Linked DNA regions of Jilunia laotingensis. The main gene of each other region encodes a partner of the protein of the gene in region 2 in a complex. Links are inferred from orthologs where the notes say so. Each region holds a gene or a part of one and is shown on either strand. Other genes may lie near its edges. The genes, in order: H8744_RS14000 and uvrB.

Region 1 (7,900 bases), 190 kb from region 2 along the record:
GGTTTACAATCTCGAAGATCACTTTACTGCTCTCCCCGGCATCAATTACGTGATTTCTATTATCATCGATAAAGCGGATGTTACGTATTTTCAGATCGGGCATCGAAACAGGTCGCTGCACCTGAGATTGGGGTGCGTATTTCTTCTTCTCTATGATTTCCACATATTCATCCTCCTGTTGCCGGGGAGTCGAGACTGCATTTCCAATGGCAGCACCAGCGATAGTGCCCACAATGGTACCGATTGCCGATCCTCTGTATCCTCCATGCCAGCCATGATTATTTTCACCAATCAGCCCACCGATTGCGCTCCCAACGGTACCACCGATGGAGGCCCCTGCCATAACGGCTCCGGGATTGCCGGACATCTGCCCGGTAGCACAACTGCCCAACAAAAAAGTGGACAGAACCATACAAACTACAATTTTCTTCATCATTCATCCTCCATCATTTCTGAGATACTACTTTAAAACGTGCAAAACGAAGCAAAAGTTGCTTCTCCCCTGCATTTTTAAAACGAATGGTAGCCTTCGCATTGTCACCGTTGCCTTCCACTTTCAATACTTCGCCCAGTCCGAAACGTTCATGTTCGATTTGTTGACCGGGGCTTACAATTACAGGGGTTCCTGTCCCGGTTTTCGTTGCGGCAGAAGAGGTAGAAGAGGCGGAAGAGCCAAGTGCGGCAGAAGAGCCGGAAGAACCAAAGGCAGCAGAAGAGTTGGAAAAGCCAGAGGCAGCAGAAGCAACAGAAGAAGCCGAAGCCATCGGAGATACCGCATCGCTGACTTTTTTCAAATTCCGTGGAAGTATAGATGGATTGATCAACTGTACCTTCTGCCGTTCGCGACGGAAACGCTGCACCCCTTCGTCCACTTGCCGGCTCAAACCAGCTTCTTGGGGCAAACGGAGGAAACAGGTGTCGATGTCCCTTAAAAAACGGCTCGGTGTACCGAATTCCATTTTCCCGTAGCGAAAACGGGTTTTGGCAAAAGACAGGAAACAATGCTCCTCGGCACGGGTAATAGCCACATAGAACAACCGCCTCTCCTCCTCCATGGCACGGGGCGAATCGCCCGCCATGCCGCTGGGGAAAAGGTTCTCCTCCATGCCTACCACGAACACGTTGCGGAATTCAAGCCCTTTGGCGGAATGCACGGTCATCAAAGTCACTTTCTCGCCATCGCCTTCTTTGTCGGAATCCTGATCCGTCAACAGAGAAACCTCGGAAAGGAAATCCGTCAACGAGATGTTCGTGTTTCCCTCCTCTTGGCGGGCGGCACAAAAATCATTCATACCGTTGACAAGTTCCTCGATGTTCTCTTTACGGCTCAGATTTTCAGGCGAATTGTCCTGGCACACGTCATTCATGATGCCGGACTGACGGATAATTTCCGTTCCCATATCGTAGGCATTCTTGGTGATGTCATCCGTCTGCATGTGAATGAATCCTTCAATCAACTCCCTGAATCCCTGCAATTTATTGTGCGTACCCTTATTTATTTCCAGCCCGTAACTCAACGGTTCACAAAGGACGTTCCACAGGCTGACATTATTCGCGGTTGCGGCAGAAATGATTTTGCCCACGGTGGTCTCCCCTATCCCACGCGCAGGATAATTGATGATGCGCTTGAAAGCCTCTTCATCGTTCGGGTTGACCACCAGGCGGAAATAAGCTATCACATCCTTGATCTCCTTCCGCTGGTAGAAAGACAGTCCTCCATAGATTCTGTAAGGCATACTTCGTTTGCGCAACGCCTCTTCAAAGATGCGGCTTTGGGAATTCGTACGGTAAAGGATGGCGAAATCCGAGTAGCCGTACTCCTTTTCACGCCGCAGGGAGGCGATCCGGTTCACGACAATCTCCCCCTCCTCCACATCACTGTACGCCTGGAACACACCGATGGCCTCCCCCTTCTCCTTTTCGGAAAAGACCTCCTTGCGTATCTGCCGCTCGTTCTTCTCGATCAGGCTGTTGGCGGCACAAACGATGGTCTGTGTCGAACGATAGTTTTGTTCGAGCTTGAACACCTTCGTGTTGGGATAGACCTTCGTGAAGTAGAGTATATTGTCGATATCCGCCCCCCGGAAGGAGTAGATGCTCTGCGCGTCATCGCCCACTACGCACACGCGCTGGTTTTCTTTCGTCAGTTGAAGCACGATGCTGTGCTGGGCATAATTGGTGTCCTGATACTCGTCCACCAGCACATAACGGAACTGTTCGCGATAGCGCGCCAGCACATCGGGGAAATCACGGAACAGAATATAGGTATACACCAGCAGGTCGTCGAAATCCATGGCTCCCGCCTGGCGGCAGCGTTCCCAATAGCGAAGGTAGATATCGCGCATGGCAGGCATCCGGGCGGACTGGTCTTCACGGAATGCCTCCTGGTTGGAGGCATAACCGGAGGGAGAGACCAGATGGTTCTTGGCATTGGAGATGCGCGCCATCACCGTTCCGGGCTTATAAGTTTTCTCGTCAAGCGCCATCTCTTTGATGATCGAACGCAAAAGGCTCTTGCTGTCCGCCGTGTCATAAATGGTGAACTGTGAGGTGAATCCGATGTGCCGCGCCTCGGCACGTAGTATCCGGGAGAAAATGGAATGGAACGTCCCCATCCAAAGATAACGGGCACGCTTCTCACCCACCTGGCGGGCAATGCGTTCCTTCATCTCCCTCGCTGCCTTGTTGGTAAAAGTGAGTGCAAGGATGTTCCACGGATCATACCCGTTTTCCAGCAAATAGGCTATCTTATACGTCAGCACGCGGGTTTTTCCCGAACCGGCACCGGCTATCACAAGGGAAGGCCCGTCATTATAAAGTACCGCATCACGCTGGCTTTCGTTCAATTCTTCTATATAGTTCGTTTCCATAGCGACAAAAATATAACATTCATTTGACAATGAATAGATTTTTATATACTTTTGTGACCTGACCTCACAGAAAAAGATTGAAAAGTATGATAAGAAAGAGTTTCTTTTTTATTGCCATCTTCTTTATAAGCATGACAATGGGTGCCGGACAGGTAATGGCACAAAAGCAAGAGCGTGTAGAAAAACTTCTGAAGTTTCTCAGTGAAAACGAATCCGAAAAGTTCCAAAAAAGCCGGGAAAAATTGGATGAAGAGACCGTACAGGCTTTCGCCTCTGAGATAGGTCTGATCGACCTGATGAACCGGCTTTGGAATCAGCCGGACAGCAAATGCGCCACCGATTATTACCCCGCGTTCGAGAAAGCCGGCAAAGGTGCTTTCCCAGCCATCTGCACCGCAGCCAAACTGGACATCGCAGACCTGCAAAAGCGTTCGGATGCTGCCATCTCCGCCATCCTTGAAGCTGATGCGGACAAGCTGACCCTCAGCAAGCAGTTGGCAGACCTCGTGAAAAGCACCGGCTATCCTGCAACGCAGGCGCAAATGGACCACTTCTACCAAACGAGAGAAGATGCGTTGATGGCGGAAAGCGAAAAAGCCGCCAGCATTGCCAAATGCGAAAACTACTTCAAGGAGTTTCCCGACGGGCAATACCTGCCACAGTTCATGAACCAATACAACCAGTTGCTGTACAATGCCGTGAAGCGTTCACCGACCGATACGAATTTTAAAAGGTTCTTCGACAACATGGAGTTGAACAAATTTTTCAACGGCATGTCCAACCGCAAATATACCCAGGAAGTACGTGCGCTGTACGATGACTACCTTTTCTCCATGATCGGACAAGCGGGAGCGTTGGCATCGAAAAAACAGTGCATCGACAATTATGAGCATTCCAGCTACCTCGGAGAAGGCGAAAGGAAGCACACCACCGAACTGGAATACACGAAAGACAGCGTTGACTTCGAATTGATGAAACCCGAGATAAACAGCGCTACCAAACTGGAACTGGTTTGCGGCTATCTGACAACACACAAGTACAAGGAGTTTCGTGACAAAGCACATGCACTGCGCAACCAGTACGAAGATACGTTAATATGGATCACTCCTACGTCAGTGAAGACCTATGTAAAAGGATTGCTGATGAAATCGGAAGAGAAACAGAACAATAAAACCCGGATCTCGACATACGCCTATCTGGATAACGGCAAACCCGCCTCTGTCAACGTAACGGACAACGGATTGCAGTTGCAGACCTCCTTCTTGTACGATGCGCAAGACAGATGCGCACAAGAGATACAGGTGAACGTTAAAAGCAAAAAAGAGGTTTACAAAAGAACCCGTAACTTCGATGCCAACGGAACCGTCCTGAGCGATTCGCTGAAATATGCGGACGGCAGGCTGGTATTGAGCAGTTATAACCGGCAAGGCGAGCTGATCGAGGAAAAGACGTTCAACAAAGACGTTATGCTTTCGTCAACCGCGCACCAGTACGACAGCAAAGGACGCATTGTAAAGTCACAATACGTGCTGCCCCTCCCCGCCAAACCTCTTCCCACACAGATAAGCTCCAGGACGGATATTTACGAATACGACAAATACGGATACCTGCACAAGATAACGTCCACACAAATATTGGTAAACAATGAAAAAAGAACCTGCGTCCAATACTTCATGTACGATGAGTACGGCAATCCCGTAGACAGCAATACTTATTACGAATACAATCCCAACGGACGATGGATTCGCAAGGTCGTAAAAGACCATCCTGAATGGACGGAAGAGTGGGTGATCAATTGATAATTAAAAATTAATAACGGGGAGAATAAGGAATAAGAGGGAGGCTGAAAACGCCTAAATAGTGGTTAACGATTTTAACCACTATTTTTTTATCCTATTAAACATTTATGGGGTCTGATGCGTTATAAAGATATAATTAACAATCAAACATTATGAATACATTAATAATGTCTTTAATATTTATGACCATGACTTACGAAATGCCCAAACTTCCTTACGCAAACAATGCGTTGGAACCTGTAATCAGTCAGCAAACCATAGACTACCATTATGGTAAACATCTGCAAACTTATGTAAACAACCTCAATAGCCTAGTTCCCGGAACGGAATTCGAAGGAAAAACGGTAGAAGAAATCGTGGCTACGGCACCCGACGGTGCCATCTTCAACAATGCGGGACAGGTATTGAACCATACCCTTTATTTCCTGCAATTTGCCCCGAAGCCTTCTAAAAAAGAACCTTCTGGCAAGCTGGCAGAAGCCATCAAACGCGACTTCGGCAGCTTCGATAACTTCAAAAAAGAATTCAATGCAGCCGCAGTGGGACTGTTCGGTTCAGGATGGGCATGGCTGTCCGTAGATAAAAACGGCAAGCTGCACATCACCAAAGAGCCTAACGGCAGCAACCCCGTACGCGCAGGTTTAAAACCATTGCTAGGATTCGACGTTTGGGAACACGCTTATTATCTGGATTACCAGAACCGCCGTGCCGACCACGTCAATGCCATCTGGGACATCATCGACTGGGACGTTGTCGACAAACGAATGTAAGCCAACAGACTTAGAAAATTTACAAACGAATGAAATAGACCCTTCATCCTCTTAAGAAAGAGCCGTCGCTTCAGCATTGAAAGTCGACGGCTTTTTTCATGTGCCGGCAAATGCCGAAACCATCGGCAAGCACATTAACAATACACTGAAAAATTGAAGGAAGTTCCAACTGTCGCAAAATTTACGACAGTTCAAAATGAAGGTGAAAGAACAGTTTCACGACAAGTAGAATATTATAATCTCGAGCTAGTTACATCAGTTGGCTACCGTGTCTACACACACGCACTTCTTTTCTTTACCAATTCATCACTTATGAAAAGAAAAGTTGCCTTTGCATACAACAAACATAATGAGCTATTGAAGTAATGCATAAGAGCAAAATTCCTTTATATACTTTAAGCTACCATAATGACGGTTGGTATGTGGTATTTATAGGAAGTATTGCAACCATACTTTTTGCGATGATAGGAAATCGAATTTTCAGATAAAGTAAGGAGGTATGATATGAGTATGCTTGGATTAATTTTCACAACAGCCGCTGTATTCTTGGGATGAACATATACCAAGTCTGGCAAGAAATGGCTCAAAAATCTATAAACAATGTCATATAAATATTTCAGAAATAGAACTAAAAATATTTATATGACATTGCAGTCTACTGTTTTTATTATCGCTCGTGCCCCAACATCTCTCCCAGCCTCCATGCCTGTATGTGGCGTATTCCGCCCCGTGAAGGCAAAGGCGCGCGATCGGCAGACACGATCCATTTCTCATAATTGTCCTGTATGGATGCAAGCGAGGAATACAATGCTTCCGCAACCGATTCATCCGCCAATGATGCGATGCATTGGATATAAATAATGCGATCATCCTTACAAGCCATGAAATCAATGGTCTTGTTGCGATGTACCCCCACATATACGGCAAAACCGGCACGTCTCAACGCCATATAAACATGGTTTTTGAAAGCCACCTCCGGCTGCCGGGCAAAGAACGGATAAAGATAAAGCATGAAGGCCCAATCGTTCATATAATAACGACAACTCCCTAACACGATCTCACGGGTGCGGACTTGGCAACGCTCCACACGATGAATCAGAAAAGTATCTTCCAGATAACCTATATAATTGGCAACGGTGTCATAACTTGTCTTCCGGTTCAACGTGTTGAAATGGCTGACAAGAGTAGTGACGGATACCGACTGTGACAAATGGGCGGCAAGATAGATCAACACTTCTTCCAAAAGTCCGGGGTCTTTGATCCGGTAACGCTGCACGACATCGCGGAACAAAGCGGTATTTTTGAGTGCCGAGACATAGCCCCGGTGGTCTTCCCCGGCAGGTAATGCTGCCAAACGAGGCAAAGCACCATGTGCCATATATTCGGTATAACTATTGGCAGAGGCTTCTGTCCGTTCGCGTTCAACGTACTCGGCATAGCTGAAAGGAAAGATCTCAAAACTGACACAATGGCGAAGCAAAAGTTGTCCGGAATCTCCATCGAGCATCCGCGCGTTGGAGCCACTGATGAAAAACTCACAACTACTGACATAGTCCTGAGAATGGGAAAGGACAAACTGCTCCCAACCGTCGATATTCTGTATATCTTCTATAAAAAGGTAAATCTTTCCTACCGGATGGAGCCTTTCACGATAAGTGCCAAGAAGGGCTTCCAATCCTTCACGTCCTTTCAGACAACCGGAATCGGTAAAAGCACGACTGATATAAAGCAAATTGCGCGGTGATACCCCTTCTGCAAGCAAATGGAGCATGATTTGCCGGAGGAGGCAGGACTTACCAGCTCCCCGCTGACCGACCAACACTTTGACCAGCTTGTTGCCTATGTATCCGAAGATGCGGTTGGTATAGCATCCACGTGCCATTCCACCATCCGGCAGTTGCCCTTTCCAGTAGTTAGAGAGACTTAATTCATCAAAATAATTATTCATATACTAAAAAAGTTATGCTTTCACTGAATTATTCGAATACAAATAAATATCTAACATTAAATAGTCAAAGATTCATATCTACTTGAATAATATCGCGCAAATATAGATATTTTCTGGCAAAACTAAAAGATTGATATAAAAATAAGGCTCTCATCTCGAAGAAAATGCCGAACATTGCATCAGAAAAAATCAACTATTAAAAATAAAAAGAACATGAAGAAAGCTCTTATTTCCGGAATCACCGGGCAGGACGGATCATTCCTTGCCGAATTTTTATTGCAAAAAGGATATGAAGTACACGGCATACTCCGCCGCTCTTCGTCATTCAACACAGGACGCATCGAACATCTCTATTTCGACGAATGGGTACGCGACATGAAACAAAAACGTACCATCAACCTGCACTATGGCGACATGACCGACTCCAGTTCGCTGATCCGCATCATCCAGACCGTGCAACCGGACGAAATATACAACTTGGCGGCTCAAAGCCATGTAAAGGTTTCATTCGAT
Region 2 (16,352 bases):
CAAATCCGATTATTCCAATTCCATATTAGACATCTCCATAAAATTATCTAATCAGGAATTCATAAGAAAGAACAACGAACTATTGATACAAATAGCAAACATCATGTTCGCTCATGATAAAACTGATGAATATGCATTAATACTAAAATGTCAGGCACTGTATAAGAATGGAAGAACCGGATTGGCTAAAGCTGCCTTTGACGCATTCTGTAACGAATACAAAACCATATTAAACACCGATTACACTAAAACATTCAATGAAGTAATCAGCGGACAACAAGAAAAATAACTTCTTCAATGTATTATAGCAATTATTTAGAAAAACTATTTGTTTATATCGACTATTTTCCCGAATATTGCTAACTTTTTTAGAGGTAAAAATATGAATTTTGAACTGACATCCGCATATAAACCTACTGGTGACCAACCGGAGGCGATTGCCCAACTGACCGAAGGTGTAAAAGAAGGGCTTCCCGCACAAACTTTATTAGGAGTAACCGGCTCGGGAAAAACATTCACGATAGCCAACGTTATTGCCAATATCAATAAACCTACACTGATTCTGAGCCATAACAAAACATTGGCTGCTCAGTTATATAGTGAATTCAAAGGGTTCTTTCCTAATAATGCGGTTGAATATTACGTATCCTATTACGATTATTACCAACCGGAAGCTTATCTGCCCAGTTCGGACACTTACATTGAAAAGGATCTTGCCATAAACGATGAAATCGACAAATTACGACTTGCTGCTACCTCCGCACTTCTTTCAGGACGAAAGGATGTCGTAGTCGTTTCATCCGTTTCATGCATATATGGTATGGGAAATCCTTCTGACTTTTATAATAATGTCATAGATATCCAACGCGGACGTATGATGGATCGCAATGTTTTTTTACGCCGATTGGTTGACAGCCTGTATGTACGTAACGACATTGATCTGAACCGTGGAAACTTCCGCGTCAAAGGTGATACGGTCGACATATATCTTGCATATTCCGACAAACTTCTCCGGGTCACTTTCTGGGGAGATGAAATTGACGGCATTGAAGAAGTAGATCCGATTTCGGGAGCAACGATTGCCACATTCGAATCGTATAAGATTTATCCCGCCAATCTTTTTATGACCACCAAAGAAGCCACTTTACGCGCTATTCATGAAATAGAAGACGACCTGACCAAACAAGTAGCTTATTTCGAATCTATCGGAAAAGAATATGAAGCAAAACGGCTCTATGAACGTGTGACATACGACATGGAAATGATTCGTGAACTCGGTCACTGCTCCGGCATAGAAAATTATTCCCGTTATTTCGATGGACGTGCAGCCGGTACCCGCCCCTATTGCCTGCTTGACTTCTTCCCTGATGATTTTTTGATTGTAATTGACGAAAGCCATGTAAGCGTGCCCCAGATACGTGCAATGTACGGAGGCGACCGAGCTCGTAAAATAAATCTTGTGGAATATGGTTTCCGTTTGCCTGCTGCCATGGACAACCGTCCTTTAAAATTCGAAGAATTTGAAGCCATGGCCAAACAGGTAATTTACGTCAGTGCCACACCTGCCGATTATGAACTGGTACAGTCCGAAGGTATTATCGTGGAACAGGTTATCAGACCTACCGGTTTGCTTGATCCGGTCATCGAAGTACGTCCCAGCCTCAATCAGATAGACGACTTAATGGAAGAAATCCAAATACGAATAGAAAAAGAGGAACGTACCTTGGTCACCACTCTGACCAAACGCATGGCGGAAGAACTGACCGAATACCTTCTCAACAATAATGTTCGTTGCAACTACATCCACAGCGATGTCGACACACTGGAACGTGTGAAGATCATGGATGATCTTCGTCAAGGTGTTTATGATGTATTAATCGGTGTGAACCTGCTGCGCGAAGGACTCGATTTACCGGAAGTATCGCTTGTCGCTATTCTTGATGCTGATAAAGAAGGTTTTCTTCGTTCTCACCGTTCATTGACTCAGACTGCGGGACGTGCTGCCCGAAACGTGAATGGAAAAGTAATCATGTATGCAGATAAAATAACAGACAGCATGAAACTTACCATCGATGAGACCAATCGGCGCCGTGAAAAACAGCTTGCCTATAACGAAGTCAATGGTATTACCCCACAACAGATTAAAAAAGCACGCAATCTCTCGGTATTCGGTGGAAGCAATGCCGAAGCTAATGAAGTTTTGAAAGAAAGACATGCCTATGTAGAGCCATCAAATCCCAATATAGCTGCCGATCCTGTGGTACAATATATGACTAAGGCTCAGATGCAGAAGAGTATCGAACGTACCCGTAAACTTATGCACGAAGCGGCTAAAAAGTTGGAGTTCATCGAAGCAGCACAATATAGAGATGAACTCTTGAAACTGGAAAACCTTATGAAAGAGAAATGGAGCGATTAGACCCTAATGAATATAAGCCCGAATTGCTTCGAAGTCATAAGTAAAACACTTAATAAAGCTTCAATATTCGTTTTATTTTTAAATAAAAGTTATAAGCCATCTCTTTTTTAAGATAAGATTTGCTATTTTCATAAGAATACGTACCTTTGCATTGTGTTTTTCATAGTATTAGATTTAAGGTTAACAAAGGTTGGAGTACAGCGGTACTCCTTTTTTTATACCTATATATTAGGTGTTTCTAAAATATTGTAAAACTCAATACAACCCTACCATTTTACGCATAAATAGTAATAGGAACATACACACATAAAGATATTCCTTTTGAATTTAGCACAGCCTGAATAAAAAGTTATACACCATTTCTTTATTTCAAAATATAACTTTACCTTTACTAAAAAATTAGAGTATGGCAAAGATAACAGTTCAGAAGACAGACGTTACTATTTTAAAAATCAACGATACAGATTACATTTCCCTAACCGATATAGCTAAATACAAGACAACAGATTCCAATGCCGTTATTGCCAATTGGCTACGTAATAGAATGACTATTGAATATTTAGGATTATGGGAAACATTGTATAATCCCAATTTTAACCCCCTCGAATTCGAGGGGGTTAGAAAAGCAGCAGGTTTAAATGCATTTACTCTGTCACCACAAAAATGGATAGAAACAACCAGTGCTATTGAATTCCAACGACTCAAAGAACAAGAACAAGTTCAGATTAAATGGTCTGCCAAACGAGAACTGTCTAAAATAAATTATCATATCCATACAGATGCTATAAAGCAAAATCTGATTCCCAAAGAAGTAACCCCTCAACAAGCATCTAAAATCTACGCCAGCGAAGCAGACATACTTAATGTAGCTATGTTTGGCATGACAGCAGTAGAGTGGCGGGAACTACATCCCGATTTGAAAGGAAATATTCGTGATTATGCTTCTATCAATGAGCTAATCTGTTTATCAAACATGGAAAACCTAAATGCAGTATTTATTAATGAAGGTCTACCCCCAAAGACAGACTTATTAAATTAAATCAGATTGCTATTCAACAAATGAGTATTCTTGAAGATATTAATAATAAAAAGTTATTGAAATAATTTATGGAACAACAACCACAACTCAACGACCACAACAAGCAGGAGTATCCTCCTATGCATACAACAGAACATTTACTTAATGCCACTATGGTAAAAACCTTCGGATGCCCTCGCTCGAGGAATGCTCATATTGAGAAGAAGAAGAGTAAATGTGATTACGAACTCTCAACGTGCCCGAGCGATGAACAGATACAGGCCATAGAAGATAAGGTAAATGAAGTCATAAGACAAAATCTTCCTGTTACCATCGAGTTTATGCCACAGGAAGATGCTAAGAAGATTGTCGATCTTAGCAAGTTACCTGAAGATGCCAGCGAAACATTACGAATCGTCCGGATCGGAGATTACGATGCCTGCGCATGTATCGGCCAACATGTCGAAAACACATCAGAGATCGGGACATTCAAAATCATTAGTTATGATTATGATGAAGAACGGAAAGTTCTACGAATGAGATTCAAGCTCATCAAGTGATAAATAGCATCAAAAATCCACCTACTTATATAAAATAAACAAATATCAGTTACATAATGGCATAAAAAGTGAAATATTGGCACCTGATTAATGACAAATAGTCAAATACAGGAACAAAAATGCACTGGCATATGTTTTGCACTTAAATTATCGAACAAAGCTCCTGAAAGGAAGCAAGAGTTCTATAATTAACTGATTGTTTAATTTAAAAATAGGAGATTAAAATTATGATGCCTGTTAGAAGAACTCAAAACTGGTTACCAAGTATTTTCAATGATTTCTTTGATAATGAATGGATGGCTAAAGCCAACGCAACCGCACCAGCTATCAATGTAATCGAAACAGAAAATGGATACAAAGTAGAAGTTGCTGCTCCGGGAATGACTAAGGGAGATTTCAACATCCGTATCGATGAGGATAACAATCTTGTTATTTCTATGGAGAAAAAGATAGAAGACAAAGAGGATAAGAAGGACGGTCGCTATCTTCGTCGCGAATTCTCATACTCCAAATTCCAGCAAACCATGATTCTTCCGGAGAATGTCGATAAAGAAAAGATATCCGCCCAAGTAGAAAATGGTGTGTTGACAATTGAATTACCTAAACTCAGCGAAGAAGAAGTCAAGAAAGCTGAAAGAACCATCGAGATAAAATAATTAAAAGACAGAATCTACGATAACGTCACTTAGGGATTGACTAAAAAAAGAACTCTGATAAAGATTCTTCTATAAATATCTGTAGAGGAATTAGTTTAGAAGAGCTGTTTTAGTCAGTCCCTTTTATTTGTACCAGAGTAAACTGTTCACTTATTAGTTGTTCACTTTTCAATGTGACGATATGCTTTTATTTATATTCAGCCTGTATATTTCCCTCCTACGCACTTTGAGTTCAACATCTGCCACATTCAAAAAGACACAGAAAGACACTACTTTACAACAATATAGTCTTTTTCCCTGTATTTTACTAACCACACTGTTTTCTAAAAGAGACGAAATAGCACCAAACAAGGAGCTTTCCCCTAATAAATCACATGAAAAAAGGGTAAAAACAGTCATTTTTATCAGACAAAATAGCTATTTCCGATAGATGAAACTACCATTTCCAACAAATAAAATATTAATTTTCATCAGATGGAACTACTATCTCCTTCAGACAAAGTATCCTTTTCCAATAAATGAGGGCTTGAAATGTATAAAAAAGAAAATTCGCTTGCTCGTTTTCTTCTAACTACTTCCACAAACTGGTACAATCAAATATAACAATAAGAAATAGAAATGGCGACATCATTTTACTTTTAGAACAAGATGACATGACAATTCGCAAAAAGGGAGCCTGTATATGTCATTTCAATGACACATGGGAAAATTCTAACTGTCCTACAATCCATTCTTCTACAACAAGCCTACACCAGAACGTAATTTTCGCACTGACAGCACTTCTAAAAAACAAAATGACAATTCGTCAATTCTATATTTCGAGTTATCCTGCATCAGGCTACATCCTTTTCTTATAACTCATCACCGCCCAAAAATTCAAAACTGTTGCAAAGAGCAGTAAAGCGAATAGTTGAGGCAACAAATCCATGAGGCTACTTCCCTTCAGAAATACCATGCGCATGACCTCCATCAGATATTTCAACGGGTTCAGAACTGTAATTGCCTGCGCCCATCCGGGCATACTGCTAATGGGAGTGAATAAACCACTCATCAGAATCAAGATCAGCATACAAAACCACATGACGAACATCGCCTGCTGCATCGTTGCCGAATGATTGGAAATAACCAGCCCAAGCCCGGACATCGCCAATACAAATAGCACGGAAAAAAAGTAAATTAGCCCCAAGTTACCAACGGGCACAATCCCATAAAGCAACCAGGCTAGAAGAAAACAGATGGTAAGTACAACAAAACCGATAATCCAGTACGGCAATAATTTGGCAATAATGAAAGTAAAACGGGAAACCGGTGTTACATTAATCTGCTCGATAGTACCTGCCTCCTTTTCCCCAACCACATTGAGGGCAGGAAGAAAACCGCAAATAAGGGTAAGGAGCATCACCATTAACGCGGGAATCATAAACAGTTTATAATTCAGGTTCGGATTAAAAAGATTCAGAGTGGACAACTCTATCGGCAGTTTCCCATTTGTAACGAAAGTAGTCTGGACATTTTGCGGCATTTCTTCTTGCAGTTGCAGGGCATATTCATTAACAATCGTTGAAAGATATGCACCTCCGAGTCCGCCTTTCGTACCGTTAACCGCATTTGCGGCAACCAGTACATGAGCTGAATTGCCATTCATAAATTCACGTTCCATATCCCGGGGAATCTCAAGGATAAGATCGGCATTCCCCGCTTCTACATTCCGGAGAGCTTCGGAATAAGAATCCGGAAGCCCCGTCAAGCGGAAATAGCTGGAGGCAGCTATCTTCTCAACCAGCCTGCGGGAAGTCGTGGTATGATCATTATCAACGATATTCAAGGCTACGTTACGGATTTCCAGATTCATAGCCCAAGGCATGAGAATCATTATCATACAGGGAAAGAGCAGGATGAGCCGCGGCAAGAAAGAGTTACGGAACAACTGCTTAAATTCTTTTTCAATGAGAAACTTTATCATTCCAATCTGTTTTTAAACTTCTTAAAACTAATAGTGATCAGTACCACCGCCATCAATGCCAGGATTCCGATCTCTTGCATCACCAAAGTAACATCAACTCCCTCGATCATCAGTTTGCGCACTGCCTGAATATACCAACGTGCCGGAAGGATGGCAGAAATCCCTTGTAGCACCAAAGGCATACTTTCTATCGGGAAAATCATTCCGGAAAGGATCATTGTCGGCATCATCAGTATCAGCCCCGAAGCCAGCATAGCCGCCACCTGTGTCCGGGTCACAGACGAGATAAGCAATCCCAATGCCAATGAAACAAATATAAAAAGCAGCGATACGGCTATCAACCAGAACAGACTGCCCGCCACCGGAACTTCCAACACGTAAACGGACAGTAAAAGTATCGTCACAAGATTGACAAAAGACAAGACAAAATAGGGCACCGCTTTGGAAAGTATCACAAACAAAGGGCGCACAGGTGACACAAGCAATATTTCCATAGTCCCCGTTTCTTTCTCACGGACAATGGAGATAGAGGTCATCATGGCACAGATCAACATCAGAATAAGCCCCATCACCCCGGGAACAAAGTTATATGTACTCTTCATCTGCGGATTATACAATAATTTCAAATCAGGCACTAATGTACCACCCGAAGAGGAGACGGCAGAAACTCCGGATGACATCGAAGCGGCTTGGGACTTTGAAAGTATCTCCCGTAGCATCTCCTGTTGTACGGAGGCTATGACACCCGAAGCATAATTTGTCCGCGTAGTAGCCATATTGGGATCGGTCGCATCCGCCACAAGCTGGACTTGAGCATCCCCGCTGTACATATCATCCATGAACTGCGGGCTGAATACCACAGCCATGTCCGCATCGCCCTCCCTGAAGACGGTCTCCAATTCTTCCGGGGAATGCACCAACCGTTCTATTTTGAAATATTCACTCGCTTCCAACTGATCGATGATCCGGCGAGTCATCACGTCATTCGACGGATCGAGTACAGCCACGCGGACATTCCTTACTTCCGTAGAAATAGCAAAACCAAAGAGTATGATTTGCACAACAGGCATCCCCAGCAAGATAAGCATGGTACGCCGGTCACGGAAGATATGATAAAATTCTTTTCTTACAAAAGCTATAAACTGTTTCATAAGCGTCAATCGGCTTTACGAACGGCCTTACGGGCCAGTTGTTGAAATACGTCATCCATTGTTGCAGCATGAAACTGCTCTCTCAGTTTATTCGGTGTATCGAGTGCCTCGATGCGGCCATCCACCATGATAGAAACCCGGTTGCAATACTCAGCCTCATCCATGTAATGAGTCGTCACAAAAACAGTAATTCCACGGTCTGCCGCCTGATAGATCAATTCCCAGAATTGTCGCCTCGTAGCCGGGTCCACCCCGCCCGTAGGTTCATCAAGAAACACAATCCGGGGTTCGTGAAATATAGAAACGGAGAACGCAAGTTTCTGCTTCCATCCCAAAGGGAGGCTTTTTACCAACGTATCCCGTTCCGAGGCAAATCCGAGGCGATCGAGCAACTCATCGGTTTTTATTTCAATCTCTTTCTCTTTCATACCGTAAATGCCGGCAAAAAGTCGGATGTTCTCCCAGACTTTCAAATCCTCATAAAGTGAAAATTTCTGGCTCATATAACCTATGTTCTTTTTCACCTCTTCCGATTGGGTAGAGAGGTCGAATCCCGCCACACGCCCCGTTCCGGAAGTAGGCTTGCTCAATCCGCAAAGCATACGCATGGCAGTGGTCTTACCAGCTCCGTTGGCTCCCAAAAAGCCGAAGATCTCGCCACGCTTTACCTTAAATGAAATATGATCTACGGCAGTAAAACTGCCAAAGCACTTGCATAAACCATCCACTTCAATCACGTATTCATTCTGGTATCCTGTTTCTCCCCGTTCCAATCCGGGCGGACAAAGTATGGAGGCAAATCGTTGCAGGATTCTTTCCGGTGTATCTATCCCGTGTATCTGCCCTTCATTGATAAAAGCGATACGGTCGCACTGCCGGGCCTCATCCATTATCGGAGTTGAAGCGATAATGGTTATCCCCTGTTCTTTCAGCCGATGCAACATTTCCCAGAACTCTTTCCTTGAAACCGGATCTACTCCTGTAGTCGGTTCATCGAGGAACAAGATATCCGGTTTATGAATAAGGGCGCAACTCAATGCCAGCTTTTGTTTCATTCCCCCGGACAAAGCTCCGGCACGGCGTTTGCGAAAAGGCTCGATCTGCTGATATATATCTTTCACCAGATCGTAATTCTCCTCAATGGTAGTATTAAAAACAGTTGCAAAAAAATTCAGATTCTCCTCCACTGTCAGATCTTGATAGAGAGAGAACCGGCCGGGCATATAACCTACCCGCTGACGGATTTCTTTATATTCTTTCACCACATCACATCCACCGACTACAGCCGTACCCCTATCGGGCAACAACAAAGTGGTGAGTATACGAAAGAGTGTACTCTTCCCCGCCCCGTCCGGCCCGATTAGCCCGAATATTTCTCCCGGTCTGACAGATAACGAGACCTCTTTCAATGCCTCCACTTTGCCATACCGCTTGCTGATGTGATCAACTGTTATTGCAGCTTCCATTCCTTCGATCCATTTATTCTCATTCAAACTTGACCCCTCCGTACATTCCGATTTTGAGGAAACCGTCATTCTTGACCGCAATCTTAACGGCATAAACCAGATTGGCACGTTCGTCCTTGGTCAATATCGTCTTGGGGGTAAACTCCGAGCGATCGGATATCCATGTCACCACGCCCGGATACTCTTTCCGTTCATCATTCCCATAATCTGAATAAACGGTCACATTCTGCCCCAATTTCACCTTTGCCAACTGCTCTGACGTTATATAGGCGCGTATATACATCTGATCCATGTCCGCCACTTTAAACAAAGGCTTCCCCATTGCAGCCAACTCCCCGGCTTCGGCATATTTCGCCAATACCGTCCCGTTGATGGGAGAAATGATATGGCATTTCATCAATTGGTCTTCTATCTGCGCCACCTGTATTCCGACAGAGGAACTTTGCCATGTCAGACTTTCCCGGCTATTCAATAACGTCGATCCCTGAGCAATCAATTGCTTTCTCAACACTTCCAATTGAGCATCTGCATCATCCAGTTGCTTCTGATTGGCAGCACCTGCCTTTAACAGATTCTCCACCCGGTGTTTCTCTCTTTCTGCCGTGGCAATTTGTTCCTTGATGGCGGCAACTTGTTTCAGGACATCCGGTCTTTGTCCCTCCACTGACTTCACACTTGCTTCCAGTTGCCTTTTTTTCAGAAACAGTTGCACCGTATCCACCAATCCTACCTGCTCACCGGCTTGCAACACACTGCCCTCCTCGATATCAAAACGGAGTAATCTGCCAGCCGCTTCGGAAGAGACCAGGACTTCAGTCGTTTCAAACGTACCCGTAGCATCATAGGCGGGCAATCCTCCTCCACAAGCTGTCAAAAGTGATACCCCCAAAACATATCCTATCAGTTTTATTGTTTTCATAACAAGTCTATTTTATTCGTTTATTGTATATTTGAGTTTCCATATATTCATCAACAGTTGTACCTCGTGCAAAGCTTTCGTCTGCTTTGCCATGCTCTCCGATGTGATTTCACGCAACAAATCCGTTACCGTAAGTGTACCGTTTGCCACCTTCGCTTCGGCAGCTTTCCGTATATTCGTTCGCAGTCTGATAATTTCATCATCATCCTGCATCTGCTTACGCATCGACAAAATCGCACTGTTCTGCTGCGTAGCCTGCAATTTCGTATTGAACAGAAACACATCCCGATTGCTCTGCAACTGCTTCCGGCTGTTGGCTATCAGTCTCCGATCGTTTTTCAATGTATACAAGCTTCCGAAATTCCAAGATAAACGTAGTCCCGCCACATAAAAAGGAGTGAATTCATCTTTGAGCATGTTCAATCCCGGATTGCCGTAAGCACCTTGAACGAATAATCCCAAACGAGGCAGATAGCCAGCCTTCAAGGCATCTTCCTGTACTTTGAGGCGATTACTTTGTGCGTCCAGCCAGATCAGCTCCGGACGACGGACTTCTGCCAAAGGAGATACTTCACTCGTCAACGGTTTGCTCAATTCCGTATCATCAGTCAATTCATCACCGGTCAACAAAGAAAGCATACGAATATACGCTTGTCTGGAAGCTGCCAGCTCCACCCTCTTCTGCCGGGTATTCAGTTGCTCCACCTTTACGGCATCCAGATCCGACTGACTCGCTATCCCATTATCCATATAGGCACTGATCTGCCGGTAACTTCTCTCCAGTTCTTCCTGCAACAACCGGTTCTGCACCAACTGTTCATCAAGAAGCAAAATACCGAAATAGACCTGATCCACCCGTTCATTCAAGGCATACATGTCCACATTGAGCTTTTCCCTCTCCACATCGGAAGCAGCAAGTGCCATCTCTTTCCGGGAATGAATCTCGCCTCCGTCCCAAATGTTCTGCTTCAGTTCGATCATCACCTGATACTGGTCTTTCGGCAATCCTTTGACATCTATTCCCGGAATTTTCACCGGAAGCTCCGTAACATCACTCTGGTAACTCGCTTTTGCCGAAAGCGCAAATTGTGGCAGATATCCTTTAGAAGCATTGTTCAGGTTGTACTCCTTCGCTTTTTCTATCAACCCGTATTGGCTTACCATCGGATAATTCTCCTGCGTCTTCAACCGGCATTCTTCGAGTGTGACCTGTCCGGACATCCAAGTTGCAAATCCTAAGAAAGCCAGTGAGAAAATGATTCTTTTCATACTCCTTGTTTCATTGATTTTATTTTCTGCAAATATAGGCAATTCGCCAATGCAACCCGGTTCCAATAGTTGGTAATAATGTTCCGATAGTTCGATTCTACAATGAAAAAGTAGAAAAAGGGACACATTTCATTATCTTTGCAGGAAAATCCAATAAACATCATGGAGAAGAACAAACCACTCGACTTAAACCTGGAACATCTGAGAGACAGCCGTATTGCCGAACATAACGAATACCGCTTCATCAATTCTGATTTCGGAATAGCCATCAGTTTTGCCGGACTGCGCAGTGAGCTGGTCAAAGCCGGCCAACCCTACCGTACCAAAGAGGGACGAATCATCCGTGCGCTGAAAGGGGAAGCCCGGCTTTCCATCAACCTGATCGACTATGACATATGCCCGGGAACCTTGGTAGTTACCCCTCCGAACTCTATCATCCAGATCGTTCAATTCACACCCGACTATGATTTTCAAGCCATCGTCCCGGGAGTAAACATACTTCAAGAAACCATAAGAGAAGATTTACCCGAGTACATTTACCTTAAACAAGGTATCGTACTCAACCTAACCGAGCAGGAATGGCACACTACCGACCTATATTTTTCCCTTCTTTGGCAGACAGTACAAGAATCCCCTTTCCGCAGAGACGTAATACGGCATTTGACAACCGCTTTAATGCATGAAATAAGACATATGCAGAAAAGATATCAAGTAGCAAGCCATTCGGAACCTACGCATCATGAAGAAATCTTCCGCCGCTTTATCAGCCTTGTCAACGAAAACAGCAAAACCGAACGAAATGTGAGTTTTTATGCCGGCAAACTTTTCCTGACTCCACGCTATCTGAACACCGTCATCCGTCAGACAAGCCGCCAGACAGTGATGGATTGGATCAACCAGTCTGTCACCCTCGAAGCAAAAGTATTGCTGAAACATACCGACTTAATGGTTTACCAAATAGCTGACGAACTGAACTTTCCAAACCCCTCTTTCTTCTGCAAATTTTTCAAAAGAATGACCGGAATGACACCGCAGGAGTACCAAAAGAAATAATAATCAGCAGGATACTTGTCAGTTCCAAACAAAAGAACTATCTTTGCGCCCGCTATTACGAGATAATAGCATTAATTCAAATCATTTATTAAAAACAATTATTAAAAATGGCAACTAGAATCAGATTGCAAAGACACGGACGTAAAAGTTACGCGTTTTATTCAATTGTAATTGCAGACAGCAGAGCACCACGTGATGGTAAATTTATTGAGAAGATTGGTACTTTCAACCCGAACACCAATCCTGCTACAGTAGATTTGAATTTCGATGCTGCATTAGCATGGGTACTGAAAGGTGCGCAACCTTCAGACACCGTACGCAACATCCTTTCACGCGAAGGTGTTTACATGAAGAAGCATCTCCTTGGTGGTGTGGCTAAAGGCGCATTCGGTGAAGCAGAAGCTGAAACTAAATTCCAGGCTTGGAAGAATAACAAGCAGTCAGGTTTGGCTACATTGAAAGCCAAAGAAGACGAAGCCAAGAAAGCAGAAGCTAAAGTACGTTTAGAAGCTGAAAAGAAAATAAACGAAGAAAAAGCTAAAGCATTGGCTGAAAAGAAAGCCGCAGAAGCTGCCGCTAAGGCTGCTGCTGAAGCACCAGCGGAAGAAGCTGCTCCGGCAGAGGCTCCTGCTACAGAAGCTGCTGAATAACAGTAGGCACGTTTCAACAAATGGGATTAAAACTATAAGGGTCCTCTTTGGCACTGCCGAAGAGGATTTTTTTATAGTTACCCTGAATATACACACTTAGTAATACACAACACGATGAGAAAAAACAAGATTATCCCTGTAGCCATCGCTACGGCAGTACTCGTCCTTGCCAACCTCCCGGTGAACGGACAGAATTCCCTCCAACACTCTAAAACCACCCGTTCCGAAGCGAACGGTGATATCACCGATCTGCATGTCTTTTCCATGCAAACAGGAAATCCCACGGTTCCGGCTTATCTCGCGGATGCCTCTTTTTATTATGATCCTAAAACCGACATGTTCTATGCATACGGTACGAATGACGGTGCCGGAGGCGGAAATGTATATCCGGCTCAAGTCTGGTACTCAACAGACTGCAAGACATGGAAAAACGAAATCGTCACCTTTCCGAAATCATGGACAGACCAGGCAGGAACGGTGGCCGTCTGGGCACCGAGCATCGAATACCATCCGGATACAAAGAAATATTATCTGATGTACAGCATCGATTCAAAAGTATTTGTAGCGATGTCCGACCACCCTCTAGGTCCCTGGGAAGATGCGAACGGAGCAGCACCGGGCAAAATGATGTTCCAAGGTTATGACGGGCAGTTCTTTATAGACAATGACCATACGATGTACATCAGCATCGATGCCTGGCATTTCAAGATCATGAAACTGAAATTCGATACGTCCGGCAGGATATTCATAGACAATAGTGATCCCCGGTTCAACCACAGCAATACCAATGAATTTATCGGTACTTATCATTATGCACAGATAGATGAAATAAATAATGCCTTCGAAGCATCTTACATATATAAAAGGAACAACCTGTATTATCTGATGTGGTCATTTAACGGAAGCGAAAACTACAATGTAAGGTACGCTGTATCCGAAAATATCACCGGCCCTTACCGGGAAATCCACCGGTCGATGGAGGAGCCTATCCTGCAACGTGACGACAAGAATCATATTCTGGGACCGGGGCACCACTCCATGTTCGATTATGAAGGCCGTACATTCATCGCTTACCACAGACAGCACTACCCGTTTGTTGACAGTAAACGGCAAACGTGCATAGATGAAGTGTTCTTTAATCCCGACGGAAGCATACAAAAAATACGGCCTACCCACAAAGGAGTAATGGTGACAACGAAAGTGCCTGCGGATAAACGGATAAACATCGCATTAGGCAAACAGACACTTGTTTCATCGGCAAGAGAATATGACAGTTCGGTTTTTGAACCAAGATACCGCACTCACGATATCTCCTTCCGTTACAACGGTAACTATGCGGTGGATGAAAACTACGGAACACGCTGGGATGCCGGTGTCGGTGCAACAAATCCTTGGCTGATCGTGGATTTAGGCAGCAACTGCCGGGTAGATGAGATAGAAACCATCTTCGAGTTCACCAGCAGAACCTACCTGTACAAACTCGAATATCTGAGCCAGAAAGAAGCCTCGTCGCTCTCCGAGGCATCTCAAAGCGATGCTTGGAAAATATTTGCAGACCGCAGTAAAAGCGGAGTTGAAAAGTCTCCTGTGACCGATACCCCTGCGAAGAAATCTCCGGTAAAAGCCAGATTTATACGTCTGACCATTGCAGGAGCCGTAAACTTACCTCCCACTGCCGACGGTTTGGACAAGGTAAATGCAGAAAACTCACTCAGCATTTTCGAACTGAAAGTCTTCGGAAAAGATAGAAAGTCAAAGGCTGGAATTCATCGCTCCAAGTGAACCAAAAGGGGCGTTATTTGGTTATAATGTAAAACTACATCATAACCAAATAACAAATGATATGAACTCAAACCAAAATCCATTCAACGGAAAGTTTCCCCAAGACGTAACCAAAAAGCCAGGTGAAAATGCCATATTTATAGTCTACGGCCTGAAAGAATCATCCGAGACTCTTGATAAGGTAAAAGATGTCTGTGCAAACTTTTCAGCACTGATACGTAGCATGCGCAACCGTTACCCGGATATGAAGTTCAGTTGCACGATGGGATTCGGTGCCGATGCCTGGAAACGTCTGTTCCCGGAGCAAGGAACACCCAAAGAACTGGAAACTTTCAAAGAGATCAAGGGAAGTAAGTTTATCGCTGTATCCACACCCGGTGATATCTTATTCCACATCCGTTGCACAAAGATGGGATTATGCCATGAGTTTGCTTCTATCATTGACGAGAAACTTCGAGGAGTCGTATACTCGATCGATGAGACACATGGTTTCAGGTACAGAGACGGTAGAGCCATTATAGGATTCGTGGACGGTACCGAAAACCCGGGAGTAGATGCCAATCCCTATCATTTCGGTGTGATCAGCGATGACGCGCCCGAGTTTGTCGGGGGAAGCTATGTCTTTGTGCAGAAATACATCCATGACATGGTTGCATGGAATGCACTTCCCGTAGAAGAACAGGAGAAGGTGATAGGCCGCCATAAATATGATGATGTCGAATTATCGGATGAAGAAAAGCCCAAGAATGCGCATAATGCCGTAACCAACATTGGTGACGATTTAAAAATCATACGCGACAATATGCCTTGGGCTAATACTTCGAAAGGAGAATACGGTACGTACTTCATAGCCTATGCAAGTACATTCACTACCACCCGGCAAATGCTTGAAAACATGTTCATCGGCAATCCGGTCGGCAATACCGACCATTTACTGGACTTCAGCACGCCACTGACGGGGACACTTTTCTTTGTTCCCTCCTACGACCTCCTGAATAAACTGGGAGATTGATGCCAGCTAACGATGCTGCCGCCCAAAGTCGGACTGACTTTGGGCGGCAGCGTCGTTATATACAGAATCAGTTGAGTTAATCTCCAAGCCATCTTTTACCGGCCAACTTTACCGCAAACAAACACCTTACATTGATAAGGTGCCAGCCTTACAAACATCTTTCCCTCCGGTTGCAGCACGTTTTTTGTTTCTATATCATAGACTTGTTCCAAAGATAAATCTTTTGCCGTCTTGTCATTCAGTTCGACATCGACCGGAGAAGTAGCACGGTTGAAGCATGCCACCGCCTTACGACCGTCCGCAAGAGGTTTCACCCAAATATCATAATAATCGGATCTTATCACCCTTTCCGCCTGTTTCCCGAGTATATCCTGATTGATGGCAATCAAATCCGGATTGAGGAGAATTCCCGATATGGAATCATTCATCTGCCT

What was found.
Region 1: the proteins of uvrB (region 2) and H8744_RS14000 are in contact, whole or in part, in a crystal structure (PDB 7EGT), measured with the Thermus thermophilus proteins. The link is inferred for Jilunia laotingensis from one-to-one orthologs. Residues at the interface, in WP_096411307.1 of Thermus thermophilus: Glu23, Leu25, Arg26, Asp27, Gly28, Glu29, Arg30, Phe31, Arg55, Glu326, Asp327, Phe328, Glu379, Ser382, Gln383, His398, Gly400, Arg401; in WP_096412145.1 of Thermus thermophilus: His654, Arg656, Phe657, Gln666, Asp668, Glu669, Lys680, Arg681, Leu682, Ser683, Lys685, Tyr686, Ala687.

What each region holds. Positions count from the first base shown.
Region 1 is NZ_JACRTF010000001.1:3,628,469-3,636,368, reverse strand. Bases 159-3,208 are described here. They hold H8744_RS14000 (ATP-dependent helicase), read right to left. Parts: upstream 2,871-3,208; coding sequence 447-2,870; downstream 159-446. Other genes in these bases: H8744_RS13995 (RHS repeat domain-containing protein), read left to right, coding at 2,957-3,208; H8744_RS14005 (YMGG-like glycine zipper-containing protein), read right to left, coding at 159-433. In the rest of the region: more of H8744_RS14005, read right to left, coding at 1-158; more of H8744_RS13995, read left to right, coding at 3,209-4,669; H8744_RS13990 (superoxide dismutase), read left to right, coding at 4,822-5,439; RhuM family protein, read left to right, coding at 5,593-5,805; H8744_RS13985 (ATP-binding protein), read right to left, coding at 6,107-7,387; gmd (GDP-mannose 4,6-dehydratase), read left to right, coding at 7,601-7,900. UniProt on the Escherichia coli protein: A helicase with DNA-dependent ATPase activity. Unwinds DNA duplexes with 3'-5' polarity. Translocates on single-stranded DNA with 3'-5' polarity. Initiates unwinding more efficiently from a nicked substrate than double-stranded DNA.
Region 2 is NZ_JACRTF010000001.1:3,428,753-3,445,104, reverse strand. Bases 1-2,900 are described here. They hold uvrB (excinuclease ABC subunit UvrB), read left to right. Parts: upstream 1-382; coding sequence 383-2,419; downstream 2,420-2,900. Other genes in these bases: H8744_RS13200 (hypothetical protein), read left to right, coding at 1-289. In the rest of the region: H8744_RS13185 (alanyl-tRNA editing protein), read left to right, coding at 3,527-3,997; H8744_RS13180 (Hsp20/alpha crystallin family protein), read left to right, coding at 4,225-4,653; H8744_RS13175 (ABC transporter permease), read right to left, coding at 5,492-6,616; H8744_RS13170 (ABC transporter permease), read right to left, coding at 6,613-7,767; H8744_RS13165 (ATP-binding cassette domain-containing protein), read right to left, coding at 7,773-9,233; H8744_RS13160 (HlyD family secretion protein), read right to left, coding at 9,253-10,152; H8744_RS13155 (TolC family protein), read right to left, coding at 10,165-11,421; H8744_RS13150 (AraC family transcriptional regulator), read left to right, coding at 11,584-12,474; H8744_RS13145 (30S ribosomal protein S16), read left to right, coding at 12,582-13,124; H8744_RS13140 (family 43 glycosylhydrolase), read left to right, coding at 13,239-14,906; H8744_RS13135 (Dyp-type peroxidase), read left to right, coding at 14,968-15,918; H8744_RS13130 (putative Ig domain-containing protein), read right to left, coding at 16,014-16,352. UniProt on the Escherichia coli protein: The UvrABC repair system catalyzes the recognition and processing of DNA lesions. A damage recognition complex composed of 2 UvrA and 2 UvrB subunits scans DNA for abnormalities.